Regions from separate parts of the Glycomyces sp. NPDC021274 genome, predicted to be linked through region 2. Evidence: predicted binding sites of a transcription regulator. Region 2 holds the regulator's gene; each other region holds the start of a gene.

What was found. The regulator HrcA, encoded in region 2, represses chaperone genes, less so after heat shock. The targets are predictions, from matches to a motif close to CTTAGCACTCNCNNNNNGNGAGTGCTAAG.
Region 1: groES (co-chaperone GroES) is a predicted target of HrcA. The motif match lies at 4,017-4,045, and genes of this name have one in related genera.
Region 3: groL (chaperonin GroEL) is a predicted target of HrcA. The motif match lies at 2,008-2,036, and genes of this name have one in related genera.
Region 4: AB0I03_RS19855 (FmdB family zinc ribbon protein) is a predicted target of HrcA. The motif match lies at 2,621-2,649, and genes of this name have one in related genera.

What each region holds. Positions count from the first base shown of each region.
Region 1 covers NZ_JBFADC010000009.1:185,203-190,606, forward strand. Annotated here, with positions in the region: gene AB0I03_RS19750 (ABC-ATPase domain-containing protein) at 1-1,567, shown strand, start outside; gene groL (chaperonin GroEL) at 1,860-3,494, opposite strand; gene groES (co-chaperone GroES) at 3,584-3,883, opposite strand; gene AB0I03_RS19765 (class I SAM-dependent methyltransferase) at 4,112-5,266, shown strand; gene AB0I03_RS19770 (HigA family addiction module antitoxin) at 5,263-5,404, opposite strand, start outside.
Region 2 covers NZ_JBFADC010000015.1:61,535-66,938, reverse strand. Annotated here, with positions in the region: gene hemW (radical SAM family heme chaperone HemW) at 1-764, shown strand, start outside; gene AB0I03_RS24140 (CapA family protein) at 915-2,039, shown strand; gene hrcA (heat-inducible transcriptional repressor HrcA) at 2,185-3,198, shown strand; gene dnaJ (molecular chaperone DnaJ) at 3,214-4,347, shown strand; gene AB0I03_RS24125 (hypothetical protein) at 4,578-5,057, shown strand; gene AB0I03_RS24120 (16S rRNA (uracil(1498)-N(3))-methyltransferase) at 5,102-5,404, shown strand, end outside.
Region 3 covers NZ_JBFADC010000005.1:243,382-248,785, reverse strand. Annotated here, with positions in the region: gene groL (chaperonin GroEL) at 241-1,866, opposite strand; gene AB0I03_RS14160 (hypothetical protein) at 2,136-3,110, opposite strand; gene AB0I03_RS14155 (oligopeptide:H+ symporter) at 3,287-4,873, shown strand; gene AB0I03_RS14150 (metallophosphoesterase) at 4,870-5,404, opposite strand, start outside.
Region 4 covers NZ_JBFADC010000009.1:200,263-205,666, reverse strand. Annotated here, with positions in the region: gene AB0I03_RS19860 (transglycosylase domain-containing protein) at 1-2,184, shown strand; gene AB0I03_RS19855 (FmdB family zinc ribbon protein) at 2,258-2,581, opposite strand; gene AB0I03_RS19850 (5-formyltetrahydrofolate cyclo-ligase) at 2,737-3,339, opposite strand; gene AB0I03_RS19845 (diguanylate cyclase) at 3,498-5,404, shown strand, end outside.

The sequences.
Region 1 (5,404 bases), on a different contig from region 2:
TCTGGACATTTCCAGAGTCCAGTCGGACCCGTACGCGCCGCCGAGCCGGGTGGCGCTCGAGTTCGACGCCGAGGCCGCTGACCTGGCGTCGGACTGGTACGCGACGCCGGAGCGGCGGGACGCGCTGGCGGTGCTGCTGGCCAAGCGGCTGCGGAGGGCTTGCACGACAAGGGACCTGCGGATCGACGGGGGCGGGCAGGAGATCCTGCGGCGGGCCTCGTGCACCGTGGGCGCGGACGGGTCGGTGGTGTTCCGGCTCGGCGCGCAGTTCCCCGGGCACGGGCGGCGGATCGCGGGCCGGCAGGCCGCGCGGCTGCTGTGCGAGGTCCTGCCTGACGCGGCCGACGAGGCGCTCTCGGTGAGCGAAGCGGACGTGCTGGTGTGGACGCGCCACGCCGACGACGTGAAGGCCCTCAGGGAGGCCGTGGCGGCCTCGGGACTGGTGGCGTTCGTGGCGGACGGGTCTATGCTCGCCCGGCGCTCGGGTGTGGACGACAGGCCGCTGGAAGCGGGGGTGCCGTTCGCGAGCCCGGAGTCGATGGCGGTCGAGTTCGAGCTGCCGCACGCGGGGGTCGTGCGCGGCATGGGGATCGGTCCGGGAGTGACGCTGATCGTCGGCGGCGGGTTCCACGGCAAGTCGACCCTGCTGCGGGCCTTGGAGTCCGGGGTGTGGGACCACATTCCGGGCGACGGGCGGGAGTTCGTGGTCGCGGACCGGTCGGCGGTGAAGATCCGGGCCGAGGACGGGCGCGCGGTGACGGGCGTCGACGTGCACGCGTTCGTCGACCATTTGCCGAGCGGGGACGACACGAGGCATTTCACGACCGAGAACGCGTCGGGGTCGACCTCGCAGGCGGCCGCGATCGTGGAGGCGCTCGAGGCGGGCGCGAAGGCGCTGCTGATCGACGAGGACACGGCCGCGACGAACCTGATGATCCGTGACGCGCGGATGCAGGAGCTCGTGGCGAAGGACCGCGAACCGCTCACGCCGCTGGTGGACCTCGTGCGGTCGATGGCCGACGAGCACGCGGTGGCGACGATCCTCGTCATGGGCGGCTCGGGCGACTACATGGACGTCGCCGATCGGGTGATCCTCATGGACGCGTACCGGCCGGAGGACGTGACGGAGCGGGCGAAGGCCCTGGCGGCCAAGCCGACCGGGCGGCGGGTCGAGGCCGAGGGGTTCCGGATGCCGCGGGCGCGGGTGATCGACCCGCAGTCGGTGTCGTCCGAGTCGCGCGGGAAGCAGAAGATCAAGGCCGGAGGCACGGACGGGCTGCGGTTCGGCGAGTCCGATGTGGACGTGCGCTCGGTGGAGCAGATCACCGACCCGGCGATGACGACCGGGATCGGCCTGGCGATCGAGGCGGCCGTGCAGCAGGGCTGGATTGACGGCGAGGCCACGATGGCGGCGGCTTTGGATCGCCTGGACGAGGCGTTGGACGCCGGCGGCGCGGCGGAGCTGCTGCGGATCCGCGACATCGACGTGGCGGTGCCGCGGCGGTACGAGGTGGCCGCGACGCTCAACCGGATGCGGGAGCTGCGGGTGCGCCAGAGCGGCGAATGACTTGCGGCGCAATCGCATCGAGGCGTACGGCGGGCCTTGTTCGAGGCTGGGGCGAACCACCCGATTGCAGGTATAAAAGTGCCTTCGCGGCTCCGATCCCCAAAGGCCGCGAAGGCACTTGAACTCTATCGGTTTCCCGACAGTTGTGCGACTAACTGTCGGGATGTTGACACTTGGGGTTCCGACCCCCCGATCGACCTGCGGCTAAACCAGCGACCCGGAGACGGAGCAAGGCCGCCGACTTCGTCGGCGGCCTTGCTGTCGTGCGGTACCCGTGGGGGATCGGCCCTCGCTAGTGCGAGTGGCTGTGCCCGCCGTGGGAGTGCGAGTGGCCGTGACCGGCCTCCTCTTCCTCTTCGGGCTTGTCGACGATCGTGACCTCGGTCGTCAGCAGCATGCCGACGATCGAACCGGCGTTGAGCAGCGCGTTGCGGGTGACCTTCACCGGGTCGATGATCCCGGCCGCGACCAGGTCCTCGTACTCGCCGGTGGCGGCGTTCCAGCCCTCGCGCCAGCCCTTGCCGTCGACGCCGTTCACGATCACGTCGCCGGACTCGCCGGCGTTGATCGCGATGCGGCGCAGCGGCTCGGACAGCGACTCGGCGACGATCTTGAGGCCCACGCGGGCCTCCGGGTCGTCCAGCTCGATCTTCTCGAGGATCGCGATCGCGTGCACCAGGGCCGCGCCGCCGCCGGCGACGATGCCCTCCTCGACCGCGGCCTTGGTCGCGTTGACCGCGTCCTCGATGCGGTGCTTGCGCTCCTTCAGCTCGACCTCGGTGGCCGCGCCGACCTGGATCACGGCCACGCCGCCCGAGAGCTTCGCGAGGCGCTCTTCGAGCTTCTCGCGGTCCCAGGACGACTCGGTCGTGGAGGCCTGCTGCTTGATCTGCGCGATGCGGGCGTCGACCGTCTCCCGCTCCCCGGCGCCGTCCACGATCGTGGTGGCGTCCTTGGAGACGGTGACGCGGCGGGCCCGGCCCAAGTGCGACAGGTCGGCGGCCTTGAGCTCGAGACCCACCTCGGAAGAGATGACCTCGGCGCCCGTGAGGGCCGCGATGTCGCCCAGGATCGCCTTGCGGCGGTCGCCGAAGGCCGGAGCCTTGACGGCGCACACGCGCAGCGTGCCGCGCAGGGCGTTCACCGTCAGGGTCGCGAGGGCCTGGCCCTCGACGTCCTCGGCGATGATCAGCAGCGGCTTCGAGGTCTCGACGACCCGCTCCAGCACCGGCAGCAGCTCCTCGATGGAGCCGACCTTGGAGTTGGTGATGAGGATGTAGGGGTCCTCGAAGACCGTCTGGCGCGAGTCCTGGTCGGTGATGAAGTTCGGCGAGATGAAGCCCTTGTCGAACTGCATGCCCTCGGTCACCTCGAGCACGGTCTCCAGGCTGGAGCCGTCCTCGACGGAGATGACGCCTTCGGCGCCGACCGCGTCCATCGCCTTCGCGATGAGCTCGCCGATCTCCGGGTCCTGCGCCGAGACCGCCGCGACCTGCGCGATGTTCTCGTGGCTGGAGATCTCGATGGCTTGGCGGAGCAGCTCCTCGGACACGGCGTTCGCCGCGGCCTCGATGCCCTTGCGGATCGCGATCGGGTTCGCCCCGGCCGTGACCGCCTTGATGCCCGCGCGGGACATCTTCTGCGCCAGCACGGTCGCAGTGGTGGTGCCGTCGCCCGCGACGTCGTTCGTCTTGGTCGCGACCTCCTTCACCAGCTGCGCGCCGAGGTTGGCGTACGGGTCGGCGAGCTCGATCTCCTTGGCGATGGTCACGCCGTCGTTGGTGATCAGCGGCGCACCGAAGGAGCGCTGGAGGACGACGTTGCGGCCTTTCGGGCCGAGCGTGACCTTGACGGTGTCGGCGAGCTGGTCGATACCGCTCAGCAGGTTGTGCCTCGCGTCCTCGGCGAAGTTGAGAATCTTCGGCATGGGTGTTGTCCCTTCCTAATGCACGAAAGGGCCCTCAGCTGTGCGCACTTGCGAATCGCAAGCATCGCCGCTGCGGGCCCCCAGGCGTGCTAGTTCTCGACGACCGCGAGGACGTCGCGCGAGGACAGGACGAGGTATTCCTCGCCGTTGTACTTGACCTCGGTCCCGCCGTACTTGGAGTAGATGACCACGTCGCCGACCTTCACGTCGATCGGGAGGCGGTTGCCCTTGTCGTCGAAGGCGCCCGGGCCCACGGCCAGAACGGTGCCCTCCTGGGGCTTCTCCTTGGCGGTGTCGGGAATGACCAGACCAGAGGCGGTGGTGGTCTCGGCCTCGTTCGCCTGGACCACGATGCGGTCGCCCAGCGGCTTGATGGCAGCCTTGCTCACTTGGTTTCTCCAAACCTGCGTGTTCAATACGGATGTACGCCACGACGGCGCGGGTCTCGTCGTCGCGGGTGCCGAGGCACCGGCCCGTGGCTGTTGGCACTCTCGAGGCGAGAGTGCCAAGCCGATCATAGCGCTTAGCAATCTCGGTCTGCGAGTGCTAAGGCGTAAGTTAGTTCGCCCAGGTGGGGACCGTCAACACCGGGTCTCCAACGTCATACCATGAGGCACGTGGACACCAGCCTGCTCGCCGCCCTCAAGGCCCGCCCTGAACTCCAGACGCAAGCGGCCGAAGCCCTGCGCAGCGACGGCGACCGGGCACCGCTGACCTTGCGAAAGGCCGGCGTCGAACCCGACCTCGCGGCGGCGGCCCTGACGCTCGCGGAGCTCCGGGAGAAGGCCCGAAGAAAATTCGGCGAACGCGCGGCGAACCTCTACTTCACGCGGGCCGGCCTGGAGCAGGCCACCCGCTGGGTCGTCGCGGAGCGGCGGGCGGCGCGGTTCGCGCGCCACGCGGAGGCCGTGACGGACCTGTGCTGCGGGCTCGGGACGGAGGCACTGGCGTTCGCGGAGGCGGGCCTGCGGGTCGAGGCCGTGGACTTGAGCGAGGCGACGGCTGAGTATGCGAGGGCGAACGCGGGGGCCGCGGGTCTGGCCGTCACGATCGAGGTCGGCGACGCGCTGAGCACTCCCCTGCTGGAGTCGACATTCGCAGACCCCGCACGCCGGTCCGGGGCCGGACGGCACTTCAACCCGGCCGAGTACTCGCCGCCGCTGAATGAGCTGCTGGCCCGCATGTCGAAGACCAGGTTCGCCGCGCTGAAGCTCGGCCCGGGCATCAGCCACGAGTGGATTCCCGAAGGGGCCGAGGCGGAATGGGTCTCGGTGGACCGGGACGTGGTCGAGGCCTGCCTGTGGCTGGGCGAGGCGGCCGAGGTGCCGCGCAGAGCGAGTTTGTGCAAGGCGGGCGAGTGGCACGAGCTGACGGGCAGCGGTCAAGTGCAGGCACCGGTGGGCGAGGTCGCGGCGTACCTGTACGAGCCTGACGGCGCGGTGATCCGGGCGGGACTGGTCGCCGAATTGGCGGAGCAGTTGGAAGCCCACACGGCGAACGAGACCATCGCGTACCTGTACAGCGATCGGCTTGTCGAAACCCCGTTCGCGAGGGCCTGGAAGGTGGAGGAGGTCTGGCCCCTCCACCCCAAGAAGCTCAAGGCGCTGCTGGCGGAGCGCGGCATCGGCCGCCTGACGATCAAGCAAAGAGGAACAGGAATCGACCCGGCCGCCCTGCGAAAGCAGCTAAAGCTCAAGGGCGGCAACGAAGCGACGCTGGTGCTCACGCGGCTAGGCAACGCCCATGCGGCAATCCTCTGCGCAGAGGTCTAGGCGGCAGCGAACGGCTTGATCTGGCGAAGGTCGTTGCCGAGCCGTTCGCGCTCGACCTCAAGGTCGTAGCGGTTCTGAAGGTTCATCCAGAACCGGTCGGAGGTGCCGAAGTACCGCGCGAGCCGCAAGGCGGTGCCA
Region 2 (5,404 bases):
TCTCGGTCGGCATGCAGTCCACGGCCTCGCACGTGCTCAAGATCCTCGACCGCGAGCACTCGCCGCAGAAGGCCCTCGACGCCGTCGCGTACGCCCACAAAGCCGGGTTCGAGCACGTGAGCCTCGACCTGATCTACGGCACGCCCGGCGAGACCGCCGCCGACTTCGCGGCGAGCCTGCACGCGGCCGTGGACGCCGGGGTCGACCACGTCTCGGCGTACGCGCTCATCGTCGAGGACGGCACCGCGCTGGCCCGGCGCATCCGCTCCGGCCAGGTGCCGCAGCCCTCCGACGACGTGGCCGCCGACCGCTACCTCGCCGCCGAGGCCGTGCTCTCCGAGGCGGGCTTCCACTGGTACGAGGTCTCCAACTGGGCCCGGACCGAAGCGGCGCAGTGCCGCCACAACCTCCTGTACTGGGAGGGCGGCCACTGGTGGGGCGCCGGGCCGGGAGCGCACTCGCACCTGCCGGGCGTGCGCTGGTGGAACCACAAGCACCCCTCGACGTACGGCGCGGCGCTTGCCCAGGGTCTCCCTGTGGCCGGGCACGAGCTGCTCACCGAGGACGACCGGTACCTCGAGCGCCTCCTGCTGCGCACGCGCCTGGCGAGCGGCCTGCCGCTGGCGCTGCTGCGCCCGGCGGGTCTGGCCGCGGCCGAGCGCGCGGCCGGCGACGGGCTCGCCGTCATTGCGGACGACCGCCTCAAACTCACACTGCGCGGTCGTCTCCTCGCTGACGCGGTCGTGAGAGACCTCACCTCCTGACGGCGTTCGGGCCGGTCACCGTTAGATTCGTGAAGGCGAACCGTATTCGCCTACCGTGCCGCCCCGCGCGTCCTCCCCTCGAGGCCGCGGCGCCCCCCAGGCGATGTCCGCGCACGGACCCCCATACGAACCACCCGGAGTCCGCCACCCATGCGCACTGCAACGCCCAATCTCGGCCGCAGAAGCCTGCTCGTCGCCTCCGCCGCGGGACTCGCGGCCGTCGCCGCCTGCAGCGAAGAGGAACCGCCCCCGGTCGAGGACGAAGGCGGCCAGGCCGCCGAGGAGGCGCCCACCTCCGAGTCCCCCTCGCCCGAGCCCCGCGAGATCACCATCACGCACGTCGGCGACACCATGCCCGGCTCCTACCCGAACCAGATGGCCTCCGATGAGGGCGCGAGCTTCTTCGCAGGCGTCACCGCCGCCCTCACCGGCGACGTCGTGATCGCCAACCTCGAAGGCGCCCTCTCCACCCTCGAGTTCGACAAGTGCGGCGGCGGCGAGTGCACCTACTTCCGCCTCCCCGCCGAGTACGCCCAGGTCTTCGCCGACGCCGGCTTCGACGTCCTCAACCAGGCCAACAACCACGGCTGGGACGCCGGACCCGACGGCGCCACCGAGACCCAGGACGCCATCCGCGAGGCCGGCATGGAGGTCTGCGGCATCAAGGACGAGGTGTGCCTGGTCGAGACCGAGAGCGGCCTCACCGTCGGCCTCGTCGGCTTCGCGCCGTACACGTTCTACACCGACAACCGCGACCTCGACGCCGTCGCCGCACTCGTCGCCTCCGCCAAGGAGCAGGCCGACATCGTCATCGCCACCGCCCACCTCGGCGCGGAGGGCACCGACCACCGGCACGTGCCCGAAGGCGTGGAGACCTACCTCGGCGAGGACCGCGGCGACACCCGCGCCTTCGCGCACACCTGCATCGACAACGGCGCCGACCTCGTCGTCGGCCACGGCCCCCACGTCCTGCGCGGCATGGAGGTCTACAACGGCAAGCTCATCTGCTACTCGCTGGGCAACTTCGGCGGCGGCCAGAACCTGTTCGCCACCGAGGGCCCCCTCGGCCGCTCGGCCGTGCTCTCCGTCACCATGCGCGAGGACGGCACGATCGTTGCCGCCAAGGTGACCGCGACCCGCATGGACGACGACGGGTACCCCCAGCTGGACGCCGACAACGGCGCGTTCGAGGACCTCAACGAACTCGCCGAGGACTTCGGGGACGCCGCGGCCACCGTCGCAGACGACGGCGCGCTCGTGCTCCCCTCGGCCTGACCGCACACGTAGACTGGCACTCCCGGTCCGGGAGTGCCAGACTTGAGTCCGGCAGACTGAACCCCGGTTCGGTCCGCGGCAACTGACGCAAGACCCAGAACGGTTCCAAGACACAGGTTTTCAAGGCAGAGGGGACGTGGCGGCGATGGACGATCGCAAACTCGAAGTGCTGCGCGCCATCGTCGAGGACTACGTGGCCACCCAGGAACCCGTCGGCTCCAAGGCCGTCTCCCAGCGCCACGCCCTCGGCGTCTCGGCCGCGACCGTGCGCAACGACATGGCCTACCTCGAAGAGGCCGGGTACATCCAGCAGCCCCACACCTCCGCCGGGCGCATCCCCACCGCCAAGGGCTACCGCCTCTTCGTCGACCGCCTCGGCAAGATCAAGCCGCTCTCGGCCGCCGAGCGCCGCGCCGTGCACCGCTTCCTCTCCGAGGCCATCGACCTCGACGACGTCGTGACCCGCACCGTGCGCCTGCTCGCCCAGCTCACCCACCAGGTCGCGGTCGTCCAGTACCCGAGCCTCAACCGCTCCTCGGTGCGCCACCTCGAACTCGTCTCGCTCACCCCGACCCGGCTCATGGTCGTCATGATCACCGACACCGGCCGCGTCGAGCAGCGCTACGTCGAGATGCCCGCCGAACTCGGCGAGAGCGAGATCCTCGAACTGCGCCGCTTCGCCAACGAGCAGCTCCAAGGCAAGGCCCTGGCCGACGTGCCGCGCCTCACCGCGGACCTCGCCGGCCAGGTCCGCCCCGAACTGCGCGACACCGCCGCCGAACTGGCGCGGGTCCTCAAAGAGACCGTGGTCGCGCGCACCGAGGAACGCGTCGCCGTCGCCGGCGCGGCGAACCTCACCCGCGGCAACTTCTTCGCCGGGTCGATGCGCCCCATCCTCGAAGCGCTCGAAGAGGAGGTCGTGCTCATGCAGCTGCTGGGCCGCGCCGACTCCAACGCGCTCCTGACGGTGCGCATCGGCGACGAGAACGAGATCGACGACTTCCGCGAGACCACCGTGGTCACCGCCGGATACGGACCGGGTTCGGTGGTCGGCCACATGGGCGTCCTCGGACCCACCCGCATGGACTACCCGGGCACGATCGCGGCCGTCCGCGCCGTCGCCCGGTACGTGTCCGAGATTTTGGAACAGAACCGCTGACAGGACAGAGCGCACGTGGCTAAGGACTACTACGGCATTCTCGGCGTCGACCGGAACGCCACCGACGACGAACTCAAGAAGGCGTACCGGAAGCTGGCGCGCAAGTACCACCCCGACGTCAGCGACGAGCCGGATGCGCAAGAGCGCCTTCAGGAGATCAACGCCGCCTTCGAGGTCCTCATGGACCCGCAGAAGCGCGCGATCGTCGACGCCGGCGGGGACCCGTTCTCCCGCACCGGAGGCGGCGGCTCCGGCGCCCCGTTCATGGGCTTCGAGGACATCATGGACGCCTTCTTCGGCGGCTCCATGGGCGGCTTCGGCCGCCGCGGGCCGCGTTCGCGCACCCGGCCGGGCAACGACGCGCTGCTGCGCCTCGACCTCGATCTCGAAGAGGTCGCGTTCGGCACCGAGTCGACCCTCACCGTGGACACCGCGATCCTCTGCGACGCCTGCAGCGGCTCCTGCACCGAAGGCGACGCCGAACCGCAGACGTGCACGACCTGCAGCGGCGCCGGCGAGGTCCAGGTCGTGCAGCGGACCATCCTCGGCCAGGTGCGCACCGCGCGCCCCTGCTCGGCCTGCTCGGGCTACGGCTCGATCATCGCCGACCCGTGCCGCAAGTGCGGCGGCGAAGGCCGCGTCCGCTCGCGCCGGCGCATCACCGTGAAGGTCCCGGCCGGCGTCGAGGACGGCATGCGCATCCGCCTCTCCGGCGAAGGCGAGGTCGGCCCCGGCGGCGGCCCCGCCGGCGACCTCTACGTCGAGGTTCACGAGAAGCCCCACGAGGTCTTCACCCGCGAAGGCTCGGACCTGCGCTGCCGCGTCCGCGTCCCCATGACGCAGGCCGCCCTTGGCACCAAGCTCAACATCCACACCCTCGACGACCAGGTCGAGGTCGAGGTCGTCCCCGGCACGCAGCCCGGCACGATCAAGAAGGTCCGCGGCCACGGCGTCCCGCGCCTGCGCGGCGGCGGCACCCGCGGCGACCTCTACGTCGAACTCGACGTCCGCACCCCCACCAAGATCGACGCCGAGCAGGAAGAACTCCTCAAGAAGCTCGCCAGCCTCCGCGACGAGGAGATCAAAGAGGTCAAAGGCGGCAGCGGGTTTTTTAGCCGTATGCGTGACGCATTCAATGGTCACGCGTAGCGGGATCCATTGAACGGGAAGCGCAGTAATGGTCACGCGTAGCGGGATCCATTGAACGGGAAGCGCAGTAATGGTCACGCGTAGTGGGATCCGTTGGACCGGATGCGCAGTAATGGTCACGCGTAGCGGCGTAGCCGAACGGCGCCGCACCCGCACAGTTCACGCCTTCCGGGCCCGCCTCCCCACCGCGCTCCAAGCGCCGGGGAGGCGGGCCCGCTACACTCCGGCCCGTGATCAGCCTCAACCCCGGCGCCCTCCTGGCCCTCGCCCTCCTGCTGGCCGCGGGTCTCCTCGTCCTCGTCATCACCCTGCGGCGCCGCTCTCGGCGCGGCCCGCGCCGACCCCGCATCAACGCCTCAGCGCCCGCGGGCGGCCCGCAGGTCGGCGAACGCTGGATGACCGACGTGCCCTTCGAAGACGAGCCCCACCGCTCCAAGCAGCGCCCCTGCCTCGTCATCGGCTACTCCGGCCGCGGCTACTGGGTCCTCAAATGCACCACCAAGCCGCCCCGCGAAGCCGAATGGCGCGTCCACGTGCCCGCCGACCGCTGGAACCCGGACGCCGACCGGGACGGCTACGTCGACCTCGTCCCGTACCACCTCCCCAAGACCCGCCTCGCGCACTCGTTCGGCCGCATCGCCGACCGGGGCCTCTACGCCGACATCACCGGCCGCCTCCGATGGGAACGCGCCGTCGACTTCATCGGCTGACCCCGGACTAAGCTGTCCCGGTCACCGACCCGCGAAGGAGCCACGTGAGCGACCCGGTCTTCCTCGTCGACGCCGTCCCCGCCACCGGCGGCTTCGTGCTCGACGGCCCCGAAGGGCACCACGCCGCCGACGTGCAGCGCCTCCAACCCGGAGAGACGCTGCTGCTCACCGACGGCGGCGGCCAGGTCGCCTCCGCGCGCGTCACGCACGCCGAACGCGGGTCCCTCCGCGTCGACATCCTCGAACGCCGCACCGTCCCGGCCCCCGACCCGAAGCTCACCGTCGTCCAGGCCCTGCCCAAAGGCGACCGCGGCGAACGCGCCGTCCAGATGCTCACCGAGATCGGC
Region 3 (5,404 bases), on a different contig from region 2:
TCTGTCACCCGAAAGAGTGGCGGCGGCAGGAAGGACGCGGCATCCCGCCGCAAGGGCACATGACGCGGGCAAGGACGCGGCATACCGTCCTTGGAAGGGGCGGTATGCCGCGCTTGCGCAGCGGACTACGCCGTCTGCACTGGCAGCCAGTACAGAGAAAGGGAGAACCACTCACAATACAGTGAGCGGTCCTCCCTTGCAGTACTCAGTCGGCCTGAGCAAGCAAACCCGAAGGGCTGCTTACATCATGCCGCCCATGCCGCCCATGTCGGGCGCGCCGCCGGCGGATTCCTTCTCCGGGGCGTCGGCGACGACGGCCTCGGTGGTGAGGAACAGCGCGGCGATCGACGCGGCGTTCTGCAGCGCCGAGCGGGTGACCTTGGTCGGGTCGGGGATGCCCGCGGCAAGCATGTCCACGTACTCGCCGGTCGCGGCGTTCAGGCCGTGACCGGTGGGCAGGTTGCGGACCTTCTCCACCACGACGCCGCCCTCGAGGCCGGCGTTCTCGGCGATGGCGCGCAGCGGCGCACCGAGCGAGCGGCGCACGATCTCGACACCGGTCGCCTCGTCGCCCTCGGCCTCGATCTTGTCGAAGGCGATCGCGCCGGCCTGGGCCAGCGCGGTGCCGCCGCCGGCGAGGATGCCCTCTTCGACGGCAGCCTTGGCGTTGCGCACGGCGTCTTCGACGCGGTGCTTGCGCTCCTTGAGCTCGACCTCGGTGGCCGCGCCGACCTTGATGACGGCGACGCCGCCGGCGAGGCGCGCCAGGCGCTCCTGCAGCTTCTCGCGGTCGTAGTCGGAGTCGGAGTTGTCGATCTCGGCGCGGATCTGGTTGATCCGGCCCTGGATCGCCTCTTCCTCGCCGCCACCGTCGACGATGATGGTGTCGTCCTTGGTGATGACGACCTTGCGGGCCTGGCCCAGCAGGGACAGGTCGGTGTTCTCCAGCTTGAGGCCGATCTCCTCGGAGATGACCTGACCGCCGGTGAGGATGGCGATGTCGCCGAGCATGGCCTTGCGGCGGTCGCCGAAGCCGGGGGCCTTGACGGCGGCCGACTTGAAGATGCCGCGGATCTTGTTCACGACGAGGGTCGGGAGGGCTTCGCCGTCCACGTCCTCGGCGATGATCAGGAGCGGCTTGCCGGTCTGGGTGACCTTCTCCAGGGTCGGGAGCAGGTCCTTGACCGCGGAGATCTTCTGGTTGGCGACGAGGATGTACGGGTCCTCGAGCACGGCCTCCATGCGGTCCTGGTCGGTCACGAAGTAACCGGACAGGTAGCCCTTGTCGAAGCGCATGCCCTCGGTGAGCTCGAGGTCGAGGCCGAAGGTGTTCGACTCCTCGACGGTGATGACGCCTTCCTTGCCGACCTTCTCCATCGCCTCGGCGATGATGGCGCCGACGGTGACGTCGCCGGCGGAGATGGAAGCGGTGCTGGCGATCTGCTCCTCGGTCTCGACCTCGGTGGAGGTGGACTGGAGGTGCTCGACGACGGCGGCGACGGCCTTCTCGATGCCCTTCTTGATGGCGATCGGGTTGGCGCCGGCGGCGACCGCGCGGAGGCCTTCCTTGACGAGGGCCTGGGCCAGCACGGTGGCGGTGGTGGTGCCGTCGCCCGCGACGTCGTCGGTCTTCTTGGCGACTTCCTTGACCAGTTCGGCGCCGATGCGCTCGTACGGGTCTTCGAGCTCGATCTCCTTGGCGACGGACACGCCGTCGTTGGTGATCGTGGGGGCGCCCCACTTCTTGTCGAGCACCACGTTGCGGCCCTTCGGGCCGAGGGTCACCTTGACGGCTTCAGCGAGGGTGTTCATGCCTCGCTCGAGCCCGCGGCGAGCCTCCTCGTCGAATGCGATCATCTTCGCCATGGTCGATGGCTTCCTTTCGGATAACGTTCGTGGTCGACGGTGAGGCGGCATCCCCGCGACGGTGAGCCGGTGAAGGCTCGACCACCTCATCGCGTTTCTTAGCGTTCTTAGCACTCGCCAGCTGCGAGTGCCAGCTCCAGGTATAGCACTCTCGCCTTGAGAGTGCCAATCCGGGGCGTGAAACAAGTGGTGAAAAGCAGCCTCGGCGACGCTTGCGAGCCGTAGATGCAAGGAGGCCCGGGCTGGGGCCCGGGCCTCGCTGGTGCGGTCTACGGATGCGGCGGCGGGGGGTTCGGTGACTCGGGGCTCGGTGGCGGCGTCGGGTGGCCCGGCTCGCCGGGGGCGGCCGGGTCGACGGCGACGCCCGCGGCCTCCGCGGAGAGCGAGGTGGCCGAGACGGATTCGGCGCGTCCGCGCAGCCATGCGTACGTGCACAGGGACGCGGCGAGGATCCAGATCATCGGCACGAGCAGGAGCAGCGCCATGACCGCCTCGGTGAGGACGGTGAGGACGGTGGCGAGCCAGGACGCGAAGACCGCGTGCCACACGCCGGCCAGGAGCAGGCCGACGAGCGAGATGATGAGGTTCGCGGCGACGGCGACGAGCACCACGATGACGATGCGGCCCAAGGCGAGCCAGAACGCCGAGTGCGTCAACTGGATCGAGCGGGCGTAGGGGCTGCGGCGGGCCTCGAAGACGGCGGCGGGGGCCATGAGGCTGAGCGCGAAGATCGCCCACAGGCCGGGCAGGACGCAGAGGACGAGGCCGACGGCGATGGTGACCCAGGCGAGCAGGAGCCACAGGAAGAACCGGCCGCCGCGTTTGAACCCGAACGAGAACGCCTCGCCGAGGGCGAGGAAGCCGCCGGCCGCTTCGGCGGCGGCGGTGCGCACGGCGGCGAGGGCGGCCGAGCCGGAGACGTAGAGGACGGCGAGGGAGAGGATCGCGCCGATGACGCCGACGGCGACGCCGGGGCTGTACTCGCGGACGATGGTGCCCCAGTCGGTCTGGTTCACGTCGATGTCGGGGGTGCGCACGGTGTTGTTGAACGCGCCGAGGACCCAGCGCGGCAGGACGACCCCGATGAGGAGGATGAGGCCGACCGTGCGCCAGGAGCGCTGCACGACGTCCATCGACGCGTGCCACCAGCCTTCGAAGGTGTCGGTCACCAGGGGGTCGCCGCCGGAGAAGCGGCCCGACGGTTCGCCGGTCCGCCCGGAGTTCCAGTAAGGATCGTCGCTCATACGCCGGATCGTAAACCAAGCAACCGTGCATATCAGACAAACGGCTGCAACGCATCCGTTCGGGGATGACACGTTCGCGCATTCCCCTGCCCGGCCGCCCCCGAACCACTACCGTACGCAGGTATCGGCGCACGTCGCGCCGGTTGCAGCAGCCGCCGAGCACACCGGGAGCGCCGATGTCCCACCGCGAGATGCGTCCCGTCGGCCGCGAGAAGACATTCTTCGGGCACCCCCGCGGCCTGGCCGTCCTCTTCGGCACCGAGATGTGGGAGCGGTTCAGCTTCTACGGCCTGCAGGGCATCCTCCTCACGTTCCTCGTCGCGGACGTCGCGCAGAACGGCCTCGGCCTCGCCGACACCGTCGCCGTCCCGATCGCCTCGCTCTACTCCGGGCTCGTGTACCTGACGGCGCTGCCCGGCGGCTGGCTCGCCGACCGCATCCTCGGGCCCCGCCGCGCCGTCCTCATCGGCGGCATCGTCATCATGGCCGGCCACCTCTCCATGGCGATCCCGATCAAGAGCCCCGCCATGGTGTTCTTCGGCCTGTTCCTGGTCGTGGCCGGCTCGGGCCTGCTCAAACCGAACATCTCCGTGATGGTCGGCAAGCTCTACGACGACGACACCGACGCCCGCCGCGACGCCGGGTTCTCCGTGTTCTACATGGGCATCAACCTCGGCGCGTTCCTCGGCATCCTCATCACGCCGTACCTGGCCGGGGACGACCGGTGGCACCTCGGCTTCGGCGCCGCCGCGGTCGGCATGGCCCTCGGCCTCCTCTGGTACGTGCGCGGCTGGCCGCGCCTGACGAACGCCGGCATCGGCCCGGCGCGCCCCCTCAGCGAAGCCGAGAAGCAGAAGACCACCCGGATCCTCGTCATCGCCCTGGCCATCGCGGCCGTCGCGATCGCGATCTGGGCCTGGACCGGGACGCTCACGCTCGCGACCGTGCCCACCGTCGTCACCGGCCTGTCGATCGCCGCCGCCGTCTGGTACTTCATCTACATCTTCGGCGAGGCCAAGGACATCACGCCCGCCCAGAAGGCCGGGCTGCGCGCCTACGTCGGCCTGTTCATCGCCTCGGTCGTGTTCTGGATGCTGTACCTCCAGATGGGCTCCGTGCTCACCGCGTTCGCGGCCAACTCGGTCGACCTCGACTCGTGGGGCTTCCACCTGCCCGCCGGCGGCGTCCAGAACTTCAACTCGATCTTCATCCTGGTGTTCTCCCCGATCTTCGGCGTCATCTGGCTGAAGGCCGGCACCCGCTTCGGGACCGCGTACAAGTTCGCGATCGGCGTGTTCCTCGTCGGCTTCGCGTACGTGTTCCTCGGCTGGCTCCAGACCCGCGCCGACGACGGGCTCCTCGTCGGCCTCGCCTGGATGGCCTGGGTGTACCTGCTGCTCACCTTCGGCGAGCTGTGCGTCTCGCCCGTCGGACTGAGCGTCACGACGCAGCTCGCGCCGCCGAACCTCAAGGGGCAGATGATGGGCGTGTGGTTCCTCGGCCCCGCCGTGGGCACACCGCTCGGCGGGCAGGCGTTCGCGTTCCTCGTGCCGAAGGTCGGCGAGGCCGCGTTCTTCTACATCCTCGCCGGCATCGCGATCCTCACCGCCGTCGTCCTCGCGATCTGCAGTCCCGCGCTCCACCGGCTCATGGGACGCGGCGGGCACGGCCCCGACGCGACGCTCGAGACGCCGCCGGAGCCCGAGTTCGGGAGAGGCCCGCTTGGAAACGGCCCGGTCGGGCGGGGCCCGGACAGGCCCTAACCCTGCTTGAACCACTCGCCAGCCTGGGCGACCAGGCGGCGCACCGGGTTCTGCGGCGGCAGCTCGGCGCTGCGCGGCCCCGGATGGAGGGCCGAGAAGCCCGGCTCGATGAGGCGCGGCTTCAACGGATCCACCGGCTTGATGAACGAATCCGTCGGCGCCCCATCGGGATCGGCGACCCACCGGCGGGACACGCGGTCGAGGCCGATCGGGTACACGGTGACCCCGTCCGCCGCGACCCGGATCCGCAGGAAGCACTTCTGGTCGATCACGTTCAGCCCCGCGAACAACTCGTTCGCGTTGACGCCCACCCGGTTCGCGACCACCAGGTACAGCCCCACGACCCAGGTGCCCGCGAGCCCCGCGAGGGGCAGGTACGCCAGGTACGTCCACAGGCTCACGTCGTCGACCATCTTGATCGCCTGCGCCCCGCCCCACGACAGGGCCACCTGCGCGAGGCCGTGCAGGCCGCCGAGCATGTAATGGCGCGACGTGCGGCTGCCCTGCCCGGGGTGCGCGAATCCGACTCCG
Region 4 (5,404 bases), on a different contig from region 2:
ATGGAATCAGGTCGAGACGCAACCGAGACCGACGATCCCGGACGCACGATCAACTTGCGGCCCTTCAGGAGACGGCCCAAGGCCGAGCCCGAGGCGCCCCCTGAGCGGCCGCCGGGCTCCAAACCGAAGCACCGCCGCAAGAAGCGCACGATCGCGGCGCTCAGCCTCGCGGCCCTCGTCCTCGCCACCACCGTCTCCGTGGTCGGCTCGGTCTTCTACGCCAATGTGGACCTCCCCGAGGAGCTCGACGACGCCCTCAGCCAGGGCTCCACCGTCTACTACAGCGACGGCACCACCGTGATGGGCGAGCTCGCCGCCGAGCGGCGCACCTCCGTGGCGCTCGACGAGATCGCCGACGACGTCGAGCACGCCGTGGTCGCCGCCGAGGACGCCAACTTCTACGAGCACCCCGGCGTGGACGCCAAGGGCGTGCTCCGCGCCCTCGTCAACAACGTCAAAGGCGGCGACAAGCAGGGCGCCTCCACGCTCACGCAGCAGTACGTGGGCCTGGTGGCCGACATCCGCGGCGACGGCTCCTACCTCCGCAAGGCCCGCGAAGCGGCCATGGCGATGAAGATGGAGGACGAGTTCACCAAGGACGAGATCCTCAACCACTACCTCAACATCGTCTACTTCGGACGCGGCGCGTATGGGGTCGAGGCCGCCGCGCAGGCGTTCTTCGGCACCTCGGCCGCCGAGCTCTCGACCTCCCAGTCCGCGCTCCTGGTCGCCCAGATCAAGTCCCCGGACGGCCCCTTCGACCCGCGCGACCCCTACGGCCGGGGCGGCGACCTCGAGGCCGCGACCGAGCGCTGGGCGTACGTGCTCGACCAGATGGTCGTCACCGGCGAGCTCGAGCAGGTCAAACGCGACGCCATCGTCGACCTCCCCGAGACCCTCGACCCGACGAACGACCCCGAAGGGCTCGGCCCGGAAGGATTCATCACCAACGGCTTCGTGCTCCGGGAGCTCGCCGACGCCGGGATCGGCACCGACGAGGTACTGCGCGGCGGCTTCGACATCGTCACCACCATCGACGCCGAACTCCAGGAGCTCGCCGTCGAGCAGACCGGCATCCGCGAGGTCACCGCCGCGGACGAGAACATGGCCGCCGCGCTCACCGCCGTCGAGCCGGGCACCGGCCGGGTCCTCGCCTACTACGGCGGCGAGAACGGCGCGGGCCTCGACCTCGCCGCCGACGTCGGCCACCGGCCCGGCACCGCCTTCAACACCGTCGTCCACGCCGCCGCGGTCGACGCGGGCATCGACGCCTGGTCGCCCGTACTCGACGGCTCCTCGCCCCGGCAGTTCGAGACCTACCTCGACGACGAGGGCGAGCCGATGGACCTGGTGAACATCGGTGGGGCACAGGACCACGAGGTCAGCCTGACGGACGCCGTCACCCAGAAGCTCGACACCCCCGTCTACGAGGTCGCCGAGGAGCTCGGCGGCGACGCCATCGCGCGGACCGCCGCGTCGCTCGGCATCGACCGCATGTGGGACCCGCACGACCTCGACGAGCACGGCGTGGCCGCCGAGATCGACCCCGCGCAGGCCACCGGCGTCCATCCGGACATCGGCATCGGCGCGTACCCGATCACGACACTCGACGCGGCCGTGATGCACGCGGCGGTCTACAGCGGCGGCGAGGTCGCCGAGCCCTACTTCGTGGAGACCGTCAGCGGCCCCGAAGGCGGGCTCTACGAGGTCGAACCGGCCGCCGTCGACGCCGAGATCGACCCGGCGGCAGCCTCCGAGGCCCAGCTCCCGCTGTACCTGAACGGCGCCGAGCGCGGCGGGTACGGGGTCGGCGTGAACGCCTCCGCCACCTGGCACACCGGCTTCGCGCCGGGCCTCGCGCTCGCGGTCTGGGCCGGGGACGAGACGAAGGAGGGCGACGGCAGCTCGCACGAGGGCACGATCGCCGAGGGCATCTGGTGGCAGGTGATGGACGGCCGCTCCGACGAGTACCGCGGGCCTCCCGAAGGGGAGATCGCCGATGCGGAGTCCCGGCGGGAAGCGGAGTGGCAGGCCGACGAGATGGCAGAAGAAGCGGTGACCTACGAGGAGCCCGGGCTCGACGAGCAGACTGAACCGGAGGCCCCGACGACCGAGTCCACCACCGATGAGCACTCAGCGAACGAGGAGACGACGGCGTCCTCGCAGTTCGGGGAAGGCGACTAGCACGCGGTGAGCACGCCGGTGCCCGGCCGCGTCACGCGACCGGGCACCGGTGGAAGTTGCAGCTGTGCGCCGCTCAGGCGGCCTTGGCGGCGCTCTTGGACTCCGACTTGGCGGTGGAGGCGGCGGCCTTGGGCTCGGACTTCGCCTCCGACTTGCCCTCGCTGGGCTTCGCGCCGTTCTTGGAGCCGTTCGAGCTCAGGGAGCTGGAGTCGCTCGACCTGGAGTCGGTGCGGTAGAAACCGCTGCCCTTGAAGGTGACGCCGACGTTCCCGAAGACTTTGCGCAGCGCGCCCTTGGCTTCGCAGCTCGGGCAGTCGCTGAGGCGCGCTTCGGAGAACGACTGGTGTTTGTCGAACTCGTAACCGCACTCCTTGCAGCGGTATTCGTAGACAGGCACGTCCTAGACCTCCAGCACTCAACACAGATCCCGATCGACATTAGCAGTCAACGCCGAAGAGTGCTAATCCCATCCCGTGCGACCTGACAGGTCACAGGAGCGCCGGCAAGCGTGCGGGCGGTGGACCGGCCCGGCCGCGGCCCGAGGTGTGCGGCCTATCTCAGCGAGATGAACCCCCGCGCCGGGGTGACCACGCCCGTCACCGGCCGGTCGTGCGGCTCGGCGGGGACCATGAAGCCGAACTCGCCGTCGCGCAGGAGCGCCACCACGGGCACGTCCGGGCCGACCCGGGCCAGCGCACGATCGTATGAACCGCCGCCCCGGCCGAGCCGCATCCCATCATCTGAGACGGCGACGGCGGGCACGATGACCGCCGCGGCCTGCTGGACCGCCTCCGGTCCGAGCACCGCCCCGCCCGGGTTCGGGCCGTCCCCGCCTTCCGAGTTCGCGTCCGGTTCCCCTTGGCCCCCAGGGCCTCCGGCCTCGCGCCAGGCGAGATCCTTGTCCGGCAGGAGCACCGGTTCGAGGACCTTGTAGACGACCGCGAGGCGTTCGGGCAGTTCGGGTTCGAGCACCGCGCCCGGTTCCGAGCCGAACGGCCGGTACGCCGCCACGACGGCGCCTTCGTCCACGACTTCGATCAGGAAGTCCCGCAAGGCCTTCCATGTGGCCAGATCGGCGTATCCGCGCTGCTCCCCGGGCATCGCGTTCCGCGCCTCGAGCAGCTGCCGACGTGCGGCGCTCTTCGCCTCTTGCATGCCGTTCCTTCCCTTCTGTCGCCGGTACCTGGGAGGATTCCCCTGAACGGAGATCTCCACTCACCCTTTCGGTTAGTCCCGTTTACATAGCCTTGCCGCGTCGTGTCGAGTCGGTAGCTCTAGGTAGTCTTCTAAGTAGTGAACTTGAGGGGGATTCGGTGTCGCTGCGCTCACGGCTCACCACGGCGTTCCTCGTCGTCGTGCTCGGGCCGGTCCTGGTGGGGGCCGTCTTCGTCGCTGCCGTCATGTCCCATCTAGCGGACTCCCGCGGGGAGGCCCTGGCGAACTCGGCGGTGACGATGGTCGACTCGACCCTCGGCACCATCTGCGAACGCATCCAGGCTTCGGCGGCGGCGGTGGCATTGAACTACCGTAACGGCGATCAGGAGAACGCGGTCGAAATGGCGCAACTCCTCGTCGACCGGGCGGTGGTCGACGGCGTGGTCTTCTCGAGCCTCGCGTCGGTCGGCACCAGCCCGGGCACCGACATCGGCGCGGAGGCCCCGGACGGCTCGTGGGTCGACTGCGGCGAGGCGGTCGCCTACGCCGGGGCGGGCCCGATCGTGGCGCTCGGCGCGCAGGCCGAGGTCCAGAACGCCGACGGCTCCACGTCGGTGTTCACCGCGTTCCGCGAGGTCGACCAGACGTTCCTGGCCCGCCTCGCCCGCGTCGCGGACGCCGACCTCATCCTCCAGGACTCCCGGACCACTCCGCTCTCGGTCGGCAGCGCCGACGCGGGGCGCTGGGACTTCACGGACTCGTTCCTGCCCTTGAGCATCGGCACCGTGGCCACTGACGTCACCCCGATGTACTGGACTCTCGCCGCGATGGTCACCGCCTCGGCGTTCTGCGCGGTCGGCCTCGCCGCGTGGCTCGCCCGCTCGACCACGAGGCCGCTCGCGGAGCTCTCGGCCGCCGCCGAGCGGGTCGCCCAAGGCGACCTCAACGTGCGCGTCCCGGTGCACGGGCGCGACGAGGTCGCGCAGCTCGCGTTCGCGTTCAACCGCATGACCGCCCAGACCCAGTCGTACGTCAACGCCCTCACCGCCTCCCGCGACCAGATGCGCGGCCAGCTCGGCCGCCTCGGCCAGACCCTCACCGCGACCCTCGACCTCGACCGCATCCTGGAGGTCATCCTCGACACGGCGATGGTCACGGCCGGGGCCGAGGCCGGGGTCATCATGCTGGTCGACGTGGACGACGCCGACCAGCTCCGCGAACGCGCCGGCGAAGGCGACCTCGGCATCACCGAGCCCGCGAGCATCCGCATCGGCGAAGGGATCATCGGCGCGATCGCCGCGGGCGGCGTGCCCGCCCACGGCCGGATCGTCGACGGCCGCTTCGAGGGCCGCCACCGCGCCGCGACCGAACCGGACGCCCACACGATCGTCGCGGTGCCGTTCAGCGGGCGCCAGCCCGTTGATCCCGAGCTGAGCAGTGGACGCCATCCTGTGGACCACGAGGCGGGCGTCGACCAGGCGCGCCGGGGTCGACCGGTCGAACACGCCCGCGGCGGCGAAGGCGAGTTCGGCGGCGCACCGCGCACCGACGCGGGCGTCCTCGGCGTGCTCGTCCTCTACAACCGGATCGCCGGGGACGAATTCGAACCGGGCGACGTGGACACGCTGCGGACCTTCGCCGGGCAGGCATCGGTCGCGGTCGAGAACGTCCTCCTGCACCGCCACGCCGAGCGCCTGAGCCTCACCGACCCGCTCACGGGCCTGTGGAACTACCGGTTCATGCAGACCTCGCTGCGCCGGGAGGCCGAGCGGTCCCGCCGCTACCAGCGGCCCTCCGCGCTCCTGGCGATCGACCTCGACCGCTTCAAGGACGTCAATGACACCTACGGCCACCCCGTCGGCGACCAGGTCCTCGTCGAGCTCGCGCGCCGCATCACCGGCCAGATCCGCGAAGTGGACCTCGCGTTCCGCCACGGCGGCGAGGAGTTCATGGTCCTGCTGCCCGAGACCGACGCGGGCGGCGCCTCGGTCGTCGCCGAGCGCCTCGGCAAGGCCGTCAACGCCCGCAAGTTCAAGGTCAACGACGCCTCCGGCGGGCGCGAACT